Regions from separate parts of the Bacillus sp. WC2507 genome, predicted to be linked through region 2. Evidence: riboswitches for the same ligand, from Rfam matches in the RefSeq annotation. Region 2 holds a riboswitch; the other holds the start of a gene.

Region 1 (8,082 bases), 1.2 Mb from region 2:
ATCGATAGTCAGAACGTGTCCTTTTCCAATTAAATCTAATATAGAAGCTAAATACAGTGCACTACCACCGTAAAAGGTCCCACATTCAATAATTAAATCAGGTTTTAATTCGTAAATGATTTCTTGATATAAAAAGAGGTCAGAGGGAAGTTTGGAAATGGGAACCCCGAGCCAATGTGTATCATATAACCAGACTCGACTATCGTAATATTGTTTTAAAAATTCGCTACTTAAGTTATCCATCTTGAACACTCCTTTCTGAAACGAAAGTTGTACAATATAATATGTAAAACATAATTATAAGGAGAATGTTTTTGAATAAAAATGAGCAAAACACCTCATTAAAAACCAATTGTGTGTATAATGAAAAATCTTTGTACAGCAAATTTAATCAAAATGCAGTGTAAATCTGTAGATGAGGAGGAAAGGAAATGAAATGATCGTATGTATAAGTACACAATTTGCTTCATTAGAAAAGGAAATGAAATACTCTTATTGAATAGAAATAAAAAGCCGAATATGGGAATGTGGAATGGTGTTGGAGGAAAAATAGAAGCTAATGAAACGCCATACGAAGGAATCATTAGAGAAACGTTTGAGGAAACGGGAATAGAGCTTCCAAGTGTAACGTATAAGGGGAATGTTATTTTTAAAGATAAAGACGAGTCTTGGCATAGTGAGGGAATGTATGTATTCCTTGCTGATTTGCCAGATGGAGTACATATGAATACACCGTTAAGTACGGCGGAAGGATTATTAGAATGGAAAGAAATTGATTGGATATTAGATGGTGATAATAGAGGTGTAGTTAGCAATTTACAAAGATACTTACCAGTAGTATTAACAGAAGAAAATCAGTTAGAGCATATATTCACATATGACAACCGGAATATTATTAATTATACAACTGTATTTTTGACAGAAGATGATGCGAACAAAAGGTATGAAAAACAACTCGTTTCTCAATAGGAAAAATATGAAAACAATCACTCTTATAATCTAGTAGATAATATTGTAATAGAGCAATCGGCTAGATAAGAATTGGGATGATATTACTTTTCTTATATTAACAGAGTAAATAAAATGATTTGAAGGGGGGAACTCAAATTATGGCATTCAAAAACGAGGACGAACAAAATAAAGCTTTCGAGGCAACTAAAGCAAGTTTAGCAATAGAAGGCATGACCGTTACAAAAGAAATGGAAAAAGTTATAAAAGAAAAGTTAGCCGGAAAGATAACGCACGAGCAACTTATTACATTAGCTGATGCGATTGCGAGACGTGAACGTACTTAACAATCTAGAAGCCACCACAAAATTTTGTTAAATAAACGAGAAAAAAGAGATGGCAGAACCCTCTCTTTTTCATTTTCGTATACTCCATGATTAGCCACGAATCGCTTTAATAATAAAACGATGTTGCTTCACATCAAAATAACCTTTTTGTAAGATGATTTCATGTATACGATATAATTCTTCAAAATAACCTTCGACAGTAAAATCAGGAATTTGCCAAGGAATCGCTTTTAAATAATAGACGATAGCGCCAATATCATAAAAACGTTGAAAAGGAAATTCTTCTTTTGCTTCTAAAATAGTAAATCCATTTTCATTTAGTTCATTACATGCAGTTTCCAGAGACCAACTTGCAAATTCGCTATTTAGATGTATACCAAACTGCTCATTAAGTTCCGCACAATCGAGACCACCAACTTGTTGTGTAAGAAATATTCCATTAGGAGAAAGGATTCTTTTTACCTCAAAGGCAGCATATGATTCATGTTGATTCACAATGAAATCAAACTGACCATCTTGAAATGGTAAAGCAGTATCCTCAGTTACCTCTACAACAGTAACCCCTAAAGGCTCTAATTTCTTTCGAGCAATTGGCACGTTTGGAGCGTAACCCTCAGTCGCATAAATAGTTGACGGGAACGGTTGTAACATAGACAAAAACTCTCCGCCGCCAGTCCCCATATCAAGCATTGATTTTGCACGCTGCATAAGCTGGAAAGCAGTGCTGCCGTACGACCACGATAAAGGTTCGCTATTCATTCGACCAGTTTCTGAAATGAAAGAAAAATCCCAGCCGCTAAAATGTGTATTTGCACTTTCTAATAAAGTTAAAAATAATGGATCACGTTTCATAATTTTGTCCTCCTATTTTTTAACAAATGATATGATGAGAAAAGAAAAAGGGAGGACCTCTTATTAAAGTGAAGCGGTTTTACGTTTCGTGTTCGAATAGATTCATATAAATTTGCTCCTTGTGAGAATAGTTATTTATATATTCGGGATAATCGAGTGGAAATCCTTTGAATTTATTAGGGAAGGTGAGCGTACGATCAAATTTTGGATAGGGTATACAGTAAATCTACATTGTGCCAAGATATTTCACATTTCTATTACATAACAATAAAGTCGTACTGTTTATAAAAAAGTGGCACCGTTTTATCCCTTTGGATGTACTTATCTATGGGGATATTTTTATTAATAAAAGAAATAGATATATATACTGAATATAAAAACGTTTTAATTCTTTGAAAACATTCGATAATTTAGTATTGTTTATATATGGAATGTTTTATTTGTACGAAAAGAGGGTAATGGGCTAGATGAAAAAAATGAAAAATGTAATGTTGCTAGTGTTGTGTTTCTTATGTTTAAGTGGTTGTAATTATGAAGATGAAGATCAGGTGAAAAAATATGTGAAAAAAAAGCACGGAATTGATGTGATTGTAACACATTGGGGTGCTATACATGAAGGGAATATGGGACATACATATCATACTGTTCAAGCAAAAAACAATAAAAATATTCAATTTAGAGTAGAGGTAGATGGTTTCTTATATTCAAGAATAAAAGGGGATGAATATCAATACGGAAAAAAAACATATGAGGAATATAAGAAATTTAAGCCAATGCTAGAGGAAATGAAAAAATTAGGTTACGTAGAACCTGAAAATAAAAATGTTTTTCAATATATAGTGGATGATGATATAGAGGAGAAACCAACTGATGAGTTATTATTAACTTTAAAAACGAGTGACAAGATTGATTACAGTCAATTTGAATCAAAAGAATTAGATCGTTTATATGCTCTAATCCAATTCATTCAGAAGAGTAATAAAAAGATAACAAAACTTGAAATTGAGGATTATAATGGTGAATCTATAGGCCTCCCTTTTCATAATGTGCAAAAAGCTATAACGAAAGAAGAACTGCTTTTAACAATGAAAAACACCGTAAGTGGTTATTGGACATATTTGATTCAAACTGAAACAAAAGTAGGCCAAAGGTTAAATGAAATTCAAAATGATCGTTTTGTAATTGAAGATATTACTTGTTCACACCCGAAAGACGGCAATTGTCTAGAGTATGAATTGACTTTAGTTTTCAATGACAGTGAGATAAAATATAGAAATGATTCCTATGTAATAGAGGATTTGAGAAAGGTAGTCACTATTCTTAAAGAAGAACTATATAATAAGGAATTTAACATATTTTTAAGGAACAAGGATGGAACAAGTTATTCACTCTGGCTATCATCAGAAAAAATCAAGAAAAGTAATAACATAGAAGAGTTAGTAAAATAAAGGTATAAAGAAGAATTTTAAAGCACTTTTTACGTTTATAATTGCTTTATATAAAAGGAAAAAACGCTTATACTTCATTTTTGAAGCATAAGCGTTTTTGTTTAAAATACTTAAAAAGAAAAATCTTTTGGTAAAGTACCATTTTTAAGCACCGTTCGTAACCCATGTTTTATAATCCAAGGGTTAACAGGATACTGGTTATCGCGTAATTGCTGCAACCATTGAAAAACGAGTTCTTTATCTTCTTTCGTAATATCGTTAATATGATTGGCTACTGATTTTTGGACATATTTAGAAGGGTCATTCATTAATGACTCTAAAAGTTTTAAATTGTTCTTAAAGTCACCTTTCAGAGCTCCTATTTTTTTAGCCCAAGGAAGTCTTGGTCTTGTACCTTCGGAAACTAATCTCCTAATGTGGCTGTTTTCGTCATGAATCCACTGTTGTAATATGTTTAGTGTATCTTCATGATATGTTTCAAGAAAAGGCCGAATGGCATATTCAGCAGTATTCCTTTTTGTTATTTCATACATTGCGTTGAATGAGGTTTCAAAATCGTTAAGCCCATATTTTTCAACGTATTTTGCAATAGGCATGTACATATATCCGTTTGTAAATGTGCCTACTTCTGTTGTATTTTCTGGTCCCAATGTTTTCAGTAATATATGTATTGCTGCATGAAAATCTTTTTGTAAAGCATTGTGTAATTCATCTGCAATTACTTCAATACGCTGCTTTAACTCTAAACTTTCAACTTTACATGTTACGGAAGATACGAAGTTTCTTTTCGAGAAAGTAGGATCGTGTTTACAAATAGAATCAGCCATACTTTCTACTAATTCTTCATTAAATAAAAATTTCAACGGAACATATTTACCCATGTTTTCACCTCGGTGGTCAAATAAAAACAATTTTTATTTTTTAATCGACAATCCATAAACCAAAGTCTCACTCGGAGTCGTAATACTAAAACCAGTCGTCTTATAATCAAGTTTCACCGTATCACCAGTGTAGTCTTTCGTGAATGAATCCATTTGTACGATAAGCTCTGCATCTTCATATACAACGTCATCTGCATCATATGTATCCCAAATTAAATCCACATCAACGAAAATACTACAAGAGTTTGTCATTGTTCCTCTAATGCGAATGATCTTTTTGTCTTCACGTTCTAATCTATGTATAGCTGCTTTTGCTTCATCAGTAATACGAATGTTCATGGTATCCCAACCTTTATTTATATTTCCTTTATTATTGCAAAAACAGGAGCAATAGGGAAGGGAGAAGCATTGGAATAAAAAACGAGCAAACAAATTTGTTTGCTCGTTTTACTTTATTTTAGTTCACATTTATCAAGCGGAATCACTTTCGTTTTCTTCGTAAATTTATATCCTAACCATAGTACTAAGAAGAGTGGTAAACCGATATAAGAAACGAGTACACCGTTCCAATCGATTGATTCGCCCATAAATGCGCCGTAGTTTTGACCTAAAATTACGATGACACAAAGTGCAAATGCGAAGATTGGACCGAACGGGAACCATTTCGCTCTATATGGTAAGTCTTTTAAATCTTTACCTTGAGCGATATATGCTTTACGGAAACGGTAATGACTAATTGCGATTCCGACCCATGCGATAAAGCCAGACATTCCAGATGCGTTTAATAACCAAATGTATACAACACCGTCACCGAATAATGAGGCAATAAAAGCGATACTACCGACAATTGACGTTACGATTAATGCGTTAACAGGTACACCGCGGCTATCTAATTTACCAAGAAACTTTGGTGCTTTTCCCTGGCGAGCTAGATCCCAAAGCATACGAGTTGATGCATACATACCAGAGTTACCAGCAGACAGTACTGCCGTTAAAATAACAGCGTTCATAACAGAAGCAGCAAAGGCAACGCCCGCTTTTTCAAAAATAAGTGTAAATGGACTTACTGTTACATCGCTTGCAGCAAGGCTTTCAGTCGTATAAGGAATTAATAAACCGATAACGAGAATCGCAAGGATATAGAATAAAAGAATACGCCAAAAGATCGAGCGAATTGCTTTTGGAATGTTACGCTCTGGATCAGCAGTTTCACCAGCAGCTACTCCTAATAATTCAGTTCCTTGGAAGGAGAAACCAGCAGCCATAAATACACCGATAATTGCCATAATGCCGCCATTAAATGGTGCATCTGCAACAGTGAAGTTTTTAAAGCCAACAGATTCGCCGCCCATAATTCCAAAAATCATCATGAAGCCGACAATTAAAAAGATAATAATAGTAACTACTTTAATAAGTGCGAACCAATATTCAGATTCACCAAACCCTTTAACAGATAAATAGTTTAAAAGGAAAATAATAGCTAAACATAATCCACTCCAAATAAGAGAAGGAGTATCTGGGAACCAAAATTTCATAATTAATGTTACAGCAGCTAGTTCAGCAGCAATTGTAATGGCCCAGTTATACCAATAGTTCCATCCAAGTGCAAAGCCAAGTGATGGATCAACAAACTTTGTTGCGTACGTACTAAAAGATCCAGTAACAGGCATGTAAGCTGCGAGTTCAGCTAAGCTTGTCATTAAAAAGTAAACCATAATTCCAATTGCGGCGTATGCAATTAATGCACCGCCAGGACCAGCAGAATGGATAACACCACCGCTAGCAAGAAATAGTCCGGTACCGATTGTACCACCGAGAGAAATCATCGTAAGGTGACGAGATTTTAATCCGCGTTTTAATTCACCTTGTCCTTGTGTAGTTTGCGTTTTAGAGGTAGATTGATTTGTTGCGCTATTCATGTTCAACACTCCTTTTCTTGTAGGTTAGGAAGGAGCGGGGGAGAAAAATACAAAAAACCGCCAAAGGAATTTGGCGGAACGTTTCACAAATAACCACCCCATCATACCCTTCCGTTAAGATAGCACCCCACGTTTACACGGTAATTTTGTAAACGTGACAGTTCTGTTCCTTTCGGAGACAGCCCCAGCTTATACTTCCAGAGAAGAAATATAAACTTCGGCAACTTTTCCTTTCAAACGAAGTCAGGGACATTCTCTGTGTCTCGTCCGTTTTACTTTTAAAAGTCGCAACCTCTACCTCATCGGATTGATGAGGATTTTATATATTGCTAAGATTTTTAATATATGGCAATTGTAATGAGTTTCTGAATATATTGCAAGATATTTTGTTAGGAAAAGTCAAAAAATATCGGTTATTGTATAGGAAACGCTTGCAAAACTCCACCCGAACCTACTGTTATGTAACAAAAAATAAAGAAAGAAATTGTTATACAAATGTTTCGCAAAAAATATTGGAAAACCCTTTAAAAATAAAAGAAAATTCTGAAAATATAATTCGACATAACTATTAAAAGAGGAATATTCCTTAAATTCGTTTCAAAGAATAAGTATAAATCTGATAAATAGAATGAATATTCTTTTTATTTCTGATAAAATTGAGGTATTGTTTAATTGAAAAGGGGAAATCAACATGAAATTAGAAACAGAAAGGCTCTATATAGTGCCGTGTACAGAAGAGAGTATTCACGTTGCTAACGAGCAAGGGTATAATAGTGGTCCACATATTGTAGGGCATGTAGAAAATATAAAGCAAGATAAGGATTTATTACCTTGGGGCGCGTGGTATGTCATTCGAAAAGAAGATGACATCGTTCTAGGTGATGTAGGGTTTAAAGGGAAACCAAATGAGGAACATACAGTAGAAATTGGTTATGGATTTATTGAGAAATATTGGAATAAAGGGTATGCAACAGAAGCTGTAAGAGAATTAATAAATTGGGCTTTTCAAACAGAACAGGTAGAAACAATTATTGCAGAGACACTTCTAGAAAATGATGGATCGATTCGTGTATTAGAGAAATTACATATGAAGAGAATTGGCAATACAGAGACAATGATTAATTGGAGAATGGAAAAATAAAAAATACCGCTCGAAGTATATCGGGCGGTATTTTTATCGTTATGGTAGCATTTGCTTTTGATCATTCGGATATCCGGCGGTCGATGCGTTAGAATGTTTGGAATGATTGCGAACAGCAATGAAAATAGAAATAATAACGACAAGACCAACTGCCACGTAAGAAAGTGAAATAATAGTTGGATCCACTTTAAATGTAGTAAGCAGTGTACGAATGTTTGTAAAGATAATAAGGCCACCAACTAATACGCCAAGTAAATGAGAAGGTACGATGCGCACTAACCACGCGGCGATTGGTGCCGCAACGATACCACCGAGCATGAGAGAAAATACCCAAACCCAACTTACTTGTTCCCAGCCAAGTGAAATGAAAAATCCAATTGTTGCAGCGAGTGAAACAGGAAATTCACTCGTATCTACAGAGCCGATAACTTTTCTAGCTTCGTTTCCTCTTGCTAAAAGTACAGGTGTCGTAATTGGACCCCAGCCACCACCACCAGTTGAATCAACGAATCCAGCGAATAAGCCAAGCGGAACAAGCTGTTTAGC
Region 2 (8,082 bases):
TTTTATAAAACATCACCTACTTATTTGTTACCGAGTTCTTCCGCTAAACCGATTAAAATTCCTTCGGTTCCACGAATGTAGCAGAGTCGATACGAGTTCTCATACTGAACTACTTCGCCAACGAGCTCTGCACCATGCTTAGTAAGTCTGGATACCATTTCATCAATGTCTTCAACGGTGAACATGACGCGCAGATAACCGAGGGCGTTTACAGGAGCTGCCCGGTGATCTGCTATAGTAGGTGGGGTGAGAAATCGCGAAAGTTCAATTCGGCTGTGACCATCTGGCGTAACCATCATAGCAATCTCTACGCACTGGGAACCGAGTCCTGTTACGCGACCAGCCCATTCACCTTCAACAGTAGCTCGCCCTTCGAGATTCAAGCCAATCTCCTCGAAGAAAGAGATTGCGTTATCAAGGGATTCTACAACGATGCTGACATTGTCCATTCGTAGTAATCTGTTGTTTGTCATAGTCTTTATCTCCTTATATGTATAAATTTATTATCTAATTATCCTTATAATTATACTAAAATCTCTTCTAAACAAAAAACACCTTGTCACAGTGTAGGAAAATGTGACAAAGTGTTTTCGGGTATAGTATATAACACCTTGTTAACGAACAACACTTCCTAAATCCTCTACTATTGAAATATGCGCGAACTTTATTTCGTGAATGCTATCATTTCAAGAATTTGATAATGTAGTTGCTATTCGATAAAATAACTTCGAGTTTCCCACAAAATATTCCTATCCTGTACGCAAATGGCTCGATTGTTGTAAATAACTTTCTTGTCACTCTATACAAAGCAAACAGCTTTCTATTTATATAGGAAGGAAATAGATTAATATGGGTTTGTAAGCTGTAATCCAAATGTAAAATTAACTCATCTGAACCAAAGGCTCAACTTTCGCCATAAATGATTGATGCAGTGCCTCCACACCTGTTACTAAATGAAGGCGGTCAATAACGACAGACACTTTAATTTCTGATGTACTTACCATTTTAATATGAATATTTTCTTCTTTTAAAGTAGTGAACATATTCGCAGCGACACCTGGGTTAGATACCATACCTGATCCTACAATTGATACTTTTGCTAAATGATTTTCATATTCTACAGATTCATAGTGTAGTGTTTCTTGATTTTGTTCCAATACCTCTAAAGTTTCTCTTAAATCATTAGAGTGGATTGAGAAGGAGAGGTGAACAGTTCCTTCATTTGTAATACTTTGAATGATGATATCTACATTAATATGTGCCGCTGCTAATGTAGAGAAAACTGTTGAAAGTGCACCTTGTTCCAATCCTTTCATTGTGACGCGTGTAATATTATCTTCAAATGCAATACCTTTAACGATTGATTGTTGTTCCATGTTACATTCTCCTTTTACAATTGTTCCGTTTTCTTGTTCCATACTTGAGCGAACTTCTAAAACGACATTATGATTTTTAGCAAACTCAACCGCACGCGGGTGTAATACACCAGCACCGAGGTTTGCAAGTTCTAACATTTCGTCATAAGAAATTTCATCTAATTTATAAGCGTCTTTTACAACTCGTGGGTCCGTCGTGTATACGCCTGTCACATCCGTGTAAATATCACATTTTTTTGCTTTCAGTGCAGCGGTTAATGCAACAGCAGTTGTATCAGAGCCACCGCGTCCAAGTGTTGTAATTTCATGTTCTTCACTGACTCCTTGGAACCCAGCTATAATAACAATCGTGCCTTCGGCAAGATAAGATTGAATACGATCTGTATGAATGTCAGTAATCCGTGCATTACTATGTACAGATTCTGTCGTAATACCAGCTTGCCATCCTGTTAATGAAATTGCATGATAGCCTTTTGCTTGCAGTGCCATCGTTAATAATGAAATAGTTACTTGTTCTCCTGTAGATAGAAGCATATCCATTTCACGTTTACTTGGATTTTCTGTAATAGCGTTAGCGAGTGCGACAAGTTCATCCGTGCTTTTTCCCATTGCTGAAACGACAGAGACAATGCTATGACCTCGTTCATATTCTTCAATAATTAAATTTGCTACATGTTGAATGCGTTCGACGCTTCCGACAGAAGTGCCACCAAATTTTTGAACAATTGTTTCCATTACAAATTCCTTCTTTCGTCTATTTTTAAGAATAGATTAGGAAATATATAAATCCCAATACTCCTGTAGTTACCAGAAAGACAAACAAAAAACACCATCTCAAATAAGTGAGGATGGTGCTGTTACAGGAAAAGGGAAACAGAAAACGGAGCTAATAAAAAAACCGCCAAAAAAGGAATATCATAAAAAATGATATCTCTTTTTTGTAGATAGCTCTTCATACGTACACGTCTGTACATATGACAGTTCTGTTTCTATTCGAAAACAGCCCCAATTGATAAATGCAGAGAAATTTATCAATTTCGGCAATACTTCCTTTCATCTAAGTTCATAGACATCTCTGTGTCTCCATTAGACTACTCATAAGTATCGCAACCTCTATCTCACGTTTTAGGCGAGAGTGTTTGATTTATGAAGTTGTTGGTAACATTTGTTTTATAATAATTTAAATTTTTCGGGGAATCAAGTGTTTTATATATATTTTAAAAATTCTTTCTTTTTTTATGGGGAAGTTTGTGAAAAATGTAGCAAAATAAATTCATTGCATGTACATTAAATTTATAGTGCATTGGAGGTGGAAGAATGAAGAGGGAAAAGCCTATTTATGTTTCGGCAGAAATGAACACAACAATGGAGAAATTATGGGAATATACGCAGGAACCAGATATACATACAGAGTGGGATGCCCGCTTTACTGAAATTTCTTATTTAGAGAAAAAAGAAGGAGAACCACAGAAGTTTTTATATAAAACAAAGATCGGATTTGGACTTGAAATAGCTGGAGAAGGGGAATCAATAGGTGAGATAAGAAAAGAAACGGGTGAAAGAATTTCTTCTTTAAAATTTTGGACAGATAGTAAATTATCTCTTATTCAAATAGGGCGTGGTTATTGGAAGTATACACCGACCGAAGAACACATTCATTTTGAGACGCAATATGATTATGATACGAGGTTTGGTCGTATAGGGAGTGTAATAGATTCCTATATGTTTCGTCCGTTATTAGGTTGGGCGACAGCTTGGAGTTTTGATGCTTTAAAATTATGGTTAGAAAAGGGACTTCATCCTAGATTACTAATTAGAAAAACAATGACATATTGGCTCGTATGTTTTTTATTTGCTTTTGTATGGATGTATCAAGGGATAGTGCCGAAACTAGTTTTTACTCATTCAGAAGAAGTAAAGATGCTATCTGTGATGATTGGTTCAACTGAACATAGTATTTTTGTACTTAAAATAATTGGATTGCTAGAAATTATTTTTGGTGTCATATGGCTGTTGCCATTTCCAAAACAAAAAGTATTTATCGTACATATTTTTATGTTAATAGCCTTAATGATAGCGGCAGGATTTACGAATATCGTAAGCTTTACAGAGCCGTTTAATCCAATTACATTAAATATCCTACTGATAGGGTTATCGATTGTTGGTTATATAAATAGTTTTAATTTACCAAGTGCAAAAAATTGCAAGAGGACGAGAAAGGGATAATGTATGGCTAATATTTATGAGAGATTACTAGGAGATACTTATAAAAAACTTCATCCAGAATTACAGAAGCGGTATGCGATTACAGAAGATAATAGTTTCACAGGGGAAGGAAAGATGGATGAAATTTACGGAGGCTCTTTTTTCGTAAAATTAATATTAAAAATTGCATCGAAATTCCGTATGTTTTTCTCTGAGCGGGGGAAGGAAGTGCCATTTACAATACATAATACTGCTGAGCGAGATGAACATGGACATGAACTTGTGCGGTGGAATCGTACTTTTTATTTTCACAATAAGAAAAGATATTTTAATGCCGTTATGCAGTTGGATGAAGAGAATAATGAAATTGTGGATTGTTTTGGTGAACCGCACATACTTGTTTCTACATTGAATTTTCATATTGATGAGGTAGGGGCAATGCATATTTCTTCAAAGAAACAATGGTTTTTTATGTTTGGAAGAAAAATACCGTTACCTAGATTTTTATACGGAGAGGCAAAAATTGTAGAAAGTTATGATGAAACACTACAATGTTTTCGAATTCATGTACAAGTACGTAATCCGTTAATCGGTTCATTATTTTCATATAAGGGAACATTTGTGGAAAGGAAATAAATAGAATGAAAAATATAATAGTTGGGCTTGCTTGTTATATTATTTTTCTAATATGTGAGTGGTCAAATGTAAACCCAGTTGAAGCAATTATTTTATTATCTATTTTGTTATTTATACCGATGTCATTTTGCATTATTGATAAGAAAACAAGAAATGGATCGTATGTATTCTTTTATAAATTTGTATCGCTTTTATTTCCAATCGCAGCAATTAGTGCAATGCTAGCTTTCGTAACAAATCACTATTTCTTTGCACTACTTTGGTTTGTATATACAGGAATTGTTGCGTTATTTGGTGCAAGTAGATTGCTAGAAAGAGGATGGAAACCGTTAGAAGAGACGGCTATCGATAGTGCGTTTATGTATTTGTTTTTAGGTGGTTTTTGGTTTTTTGCTTCAGTAGCAAAGCTTTCCATTATGGACTTTAGTTCTGATATTGTTTTGCTTACCGCTGCACATTTTCATTATTCGGCATTTTTATTGCCGTTATCAGCTGGTTTAATTGGGAGAAAAAGAGAAAAGAGAAGTAAAGTGTATGATGCTATTATGTTTATCATCGTCATTTCACCTATGACAGTTGCAATAGGAATTACATACTCAAGGGTATTTGAATTTTTTGCAGTGTTCCTATATTTATGTGCGATTTATAGTTATGGTATTTATGTTTGGCGCACGAAATTTAATGCTATTAGTGCAAAGATTCTCCTAATCATATCGTCTAGTACACTCATGGTAACAATTATGTTTTCACTTATATATTCGTATGGGAATTTGACACATGTAATGACGATTACAATTGCTCAAATGGTTTGGATTCACGGTGTTGTCAATGGAATTGGAGTAGCGTTACCAGCATTTGTCGGTTGGATGATTGAAAAGAATGCTCCGAATTATAAATATTACGGGAAACCAATGAGCAGGTTAAGAGGAAATGCGACAGTTGGGGAAGCGTTTTTATATAACAGACATTTAATAGATAGCAAGGAATACAAAGGTTTAGTTGATAAAATGAATGATTTTCATAGTGAGGTATTTGACACGAAGAAGATTCCTTTAAGTATTATTCGATTTTATGAAAATACAAAAGAGTATGAGTTAAAATCGCATATTAAATGGAATCGTTGGTTCCGCCCGCTTGCATTTTGCTATGAGAAAATGAGTAAACGTATCGAACAAATACATTTAGGAATGGGCGGCAAGTGGGAAACGATGCATGGCTCTATCGTTGGGATAATAGATGAGAAGGATGGAAGAGAGGATGTAAGGGCTTGGCTAAGAAAAAATGAAGCAGGAGAATCTATTTTTTTAGCTCTTTACTCAAAACATACACATGAGAATGAGACATACATGAATATCGGATTACCTTTACCATATTCGAATATGACAGGGGTTTTGAAATTATGTAATAAGAGTAATGATTTAATCATTACTAGTAAGCTGAGAAGAAATGGTAAGGGAGATGAGGGGATATATTTACATACGCGTTTCTTTACAATACGTTTACCGTTAGCAGAGACTTTTGTTATTAAAGAGGGCACGAATCACATATTAGAAGCTAATCATAGAATGTGGATATTTGGAGTTAAGTTTTTAGAAATTGATTATGAGATTAAGAAAATAGAAGGGAAGTAAGAAAAGCTTGGAGAGATTCCAAGCTTTTTTACGTATGCGTAATTGTCATAGCAACTTGTTTATCCAAGTCTCGGTCCCAAACACGTTGAATTTCAAACGTACCTTTTTCAAAAAATAATGGGAATCTTTCTTTAAACCAATCTTGCATAGGAAGATTTAATGCTGTATCGATTGGTACCCATAATAATTCGCCCTCTGGAGGGTCCATAAGAAGTTCGCCTTCAAATGAATCTGTCCAATAGTTGAATACCATATATCGAACATTTCCCTTCGGATTTACATATTCGTCTAATCCCTTGAAAGTCAAATTAGAAACGTGCAGTCCAGTCTCCTCTTTAGCTTCTCGTATAGCAGCTTGTAATATGCTTTCTGGGAAATCTACTTTTCCGCCAGGAGCTATGTAGCCAGGAAAATCTCGATGATCGGGGCGTTTTATAAGTAAAACTTCATTATTTCGCTGGATCATACACATTGTATAGATGCGGTGCTCGATGTTATGTGAATTTAGAGGCATAATATTGTATTCTCCTTTATATTTATTTTGATAAATTTACCATAACATAATGGTTTCTTATATAATTGAAAAAGAATATTAGAAATTTTTAGTTAAATATTATAAAGTCTATAATCATTTGAAAAGAGGAGAGAGAAATGCAAGGGGAAGTACAAAGAGAAAAAGCTTTGGGGTATGTTGGTAAATTATTGTTGCCAGTTAAAGCGTCACGACATTTTAAGTTTTTGTGGATTGGGCAATTACTTTCGACTTTAGGGAGTTCTATAACGATGGTTATTTTGCCAGTCGTTGTGTATTCATTGACTGGTTCAACAGTTGTAATGGGGATGACAATGGCAATGTACATGCTACCTAATATTCTTGCTTTACCGTTTGCGGGTTTAGTTGTAGATCGAATTGACCGAGTAAAATTAATGTTATTTACAGACATAATCCGCTGTATATTAATGCTATTACTTGCAACACTTATATTTATGGATGTTTTAACAATTCCATTTCTATACGTACTAGTGGCATTATATGGGCTTATGGAAGGCATATTTCAGCCAGCGTATTCAGCTGTAAGAGCAAAAGTATTTGTGCCAGAAATTCGAAACGCAGCTAATGCATTAACACAAATGAGTAATCAAGGTATTCGATTAATTGGACCGGCTCTTGGAGGATTGATCGTTTCAGTTGCATCTGCCGGAATAGGATTTGGACTAGATGCAGTAACGTATTTGTTATCATTTTTTTGTTTATTATTTTTAAGAGAAATAAAGTTTAAAAAAGTAAGACCCATTGAAAAGAGTAAGGTCAATTACAAACAAGAGTTTATGGAAGGTGTTTTCGTTTTAAAAAGTCATCCGTGGCTATGGGTTACAATTTTAGTCTTTTCTTTCATAAATATTTGTTATGCGGGAATTATCGTCGTATTAATTCCATGGTTATTTAATGTTCATCATCATTTTGAAGCATACGTGTATGGATTAGGAATGGCATCTTCTGGTGTTGGAGCTGTAATTGCCGCGCTAATATTTGGTGGGAGGGAACGGTGGCATAAACGGGGATTACTTGCCTATGGTGGTGTTTTAATAAGTGGTTGTGCGCTTTTAATAATGCCATTTATTGCTTGGGCACCTGCTTTAATTGGATTAATGGCAATTGAAGGGTTCGGTATGATGATATTTGGACTCATTTGGGAAACAAGTTTACAAGAGCTTGTACCAGAAGAAGCATTTGGAAGAGTGGCAAGCCTTGATATGTTAGGTTCATTTGCTTTATTGCCACTAGGTTATGTGGTTGTAGGCTGGTTAGCTACTGTCATAGGTGGCGAGATAACGATTATAACACTAGCTATTTTAGTACTTGTAACAATTGGAATAGCATTGTCTGTACCAAGTATTCGTCGGTTCGATTGATTATGTAAGAAAAAAGGGGATATGGTATATGAATATAGAAAACCTACATGATTTACTAGTAGATGAGTTGGGATCTAAATATATTTTAGGAGAAAAGGTATTTGAAGCAAAAAATTTCACAGTCTATATCGCTACCCATAGAGGAAATAAGCTAACATATAATCAACTAGTATTGATAAAGAATCTTTGTAACGAAAAGCCTACCGTACATATTTGGGACAAGAAAATTAGTACGGTAGCAACAAAAATGGAAATCACAAAAGAAGTGACAGAAGCGATACAAGCTGGTTTTAAAAAGCAAGAGTAAGCCCTGATCAAAT

The links. A riboswitch is a leader RNA that binds a small molecule or an ion and turns the genes downstream of it on or off. The one in region 2 is predicted to bind lysine.
Positions count from the first base shown of each region.
Region 1: linked by a shared signal. The riboswitch ahead of ACUN28_RS14260 (amino acid permease) and the one ahead of ACUN28_RS20630 (aspartate kinase) in region 2 are both predicted to bind lysine.

Region 1 is NZ_JBQXPN010000001.1:2,670,520-2,678,601, forward strand. It holds gene ACUN28_RS14225 (cephalosporin hydroxylase family protein) at 1-252, opposite strand, end outside; gene ACUN28_RS14230 (NUDIX hydrolase) at 445-969, shown strand; gene ACUN28_RS14235 (antitoxin VbhA family protein) at 1,110-1,295, shown strand; gene ACUN28_RS14240 (class I SAM-dependent methyltransferase) at 1,386-2,147, opposite strand; gene ACUN28_RS14245 (hypothetical protein) at 2,615-3,595, shown strand; gene ACUN28_RS14250 (DNA alkylation repair protein) at 3,706-4,476, opposite strand; gene ACUN28_RS14255 (iron-sulfur cluster biosynthesis family protein) at 4,510-4,815, opposite strand; gene ACUN28_RS14260 (amino acid permease) at 4,929-6,395, opposite strand; lysine riboswitch at 6,508-6,700, opposite strand; gene ACUN28_RS14265 (GNAT family N-acetyltransferase) at 7,087-7,536, shown strand; gene ACUN28_RS14270 (sulfite exporter TauE/SafE family protein) at 7,576-8,082, opposite strand, start outside.
Region 2 is NZ_JBQXPN010000001.1:3,912,558-3,920,639, reverse strand. It holds gene ACUN28_RS20635 (VOC family protein) at 21-473, opposite strand; gene ACUN28_RS20630 (aspartate kinase) at 882-2,111, opposite strand; lysine riboswitch at 2,314-2,500, opposite strand; gene ACUN28_RS20625 (DoxX-like family protein) at 2,694-3,602, shown strand; gene ACUN28_RS20620 (DUF4166 domain-containing protein) at 3,606-4,217, shown strand; gene ACUN28_RS20615 (YndJ family protein) at 4,223-5,848, shown strand; gene ACUN28_RS20610 (8-oxo-dGTP diphosphatase) at 5,877-6,362, opposite strand; gene ACUN28_RS20605 (MFS transporter) at 6,500-7,762, shown strand; gene ACUN28_RS20600 (hypothetical protein) at 7,791-8,069, shown strand.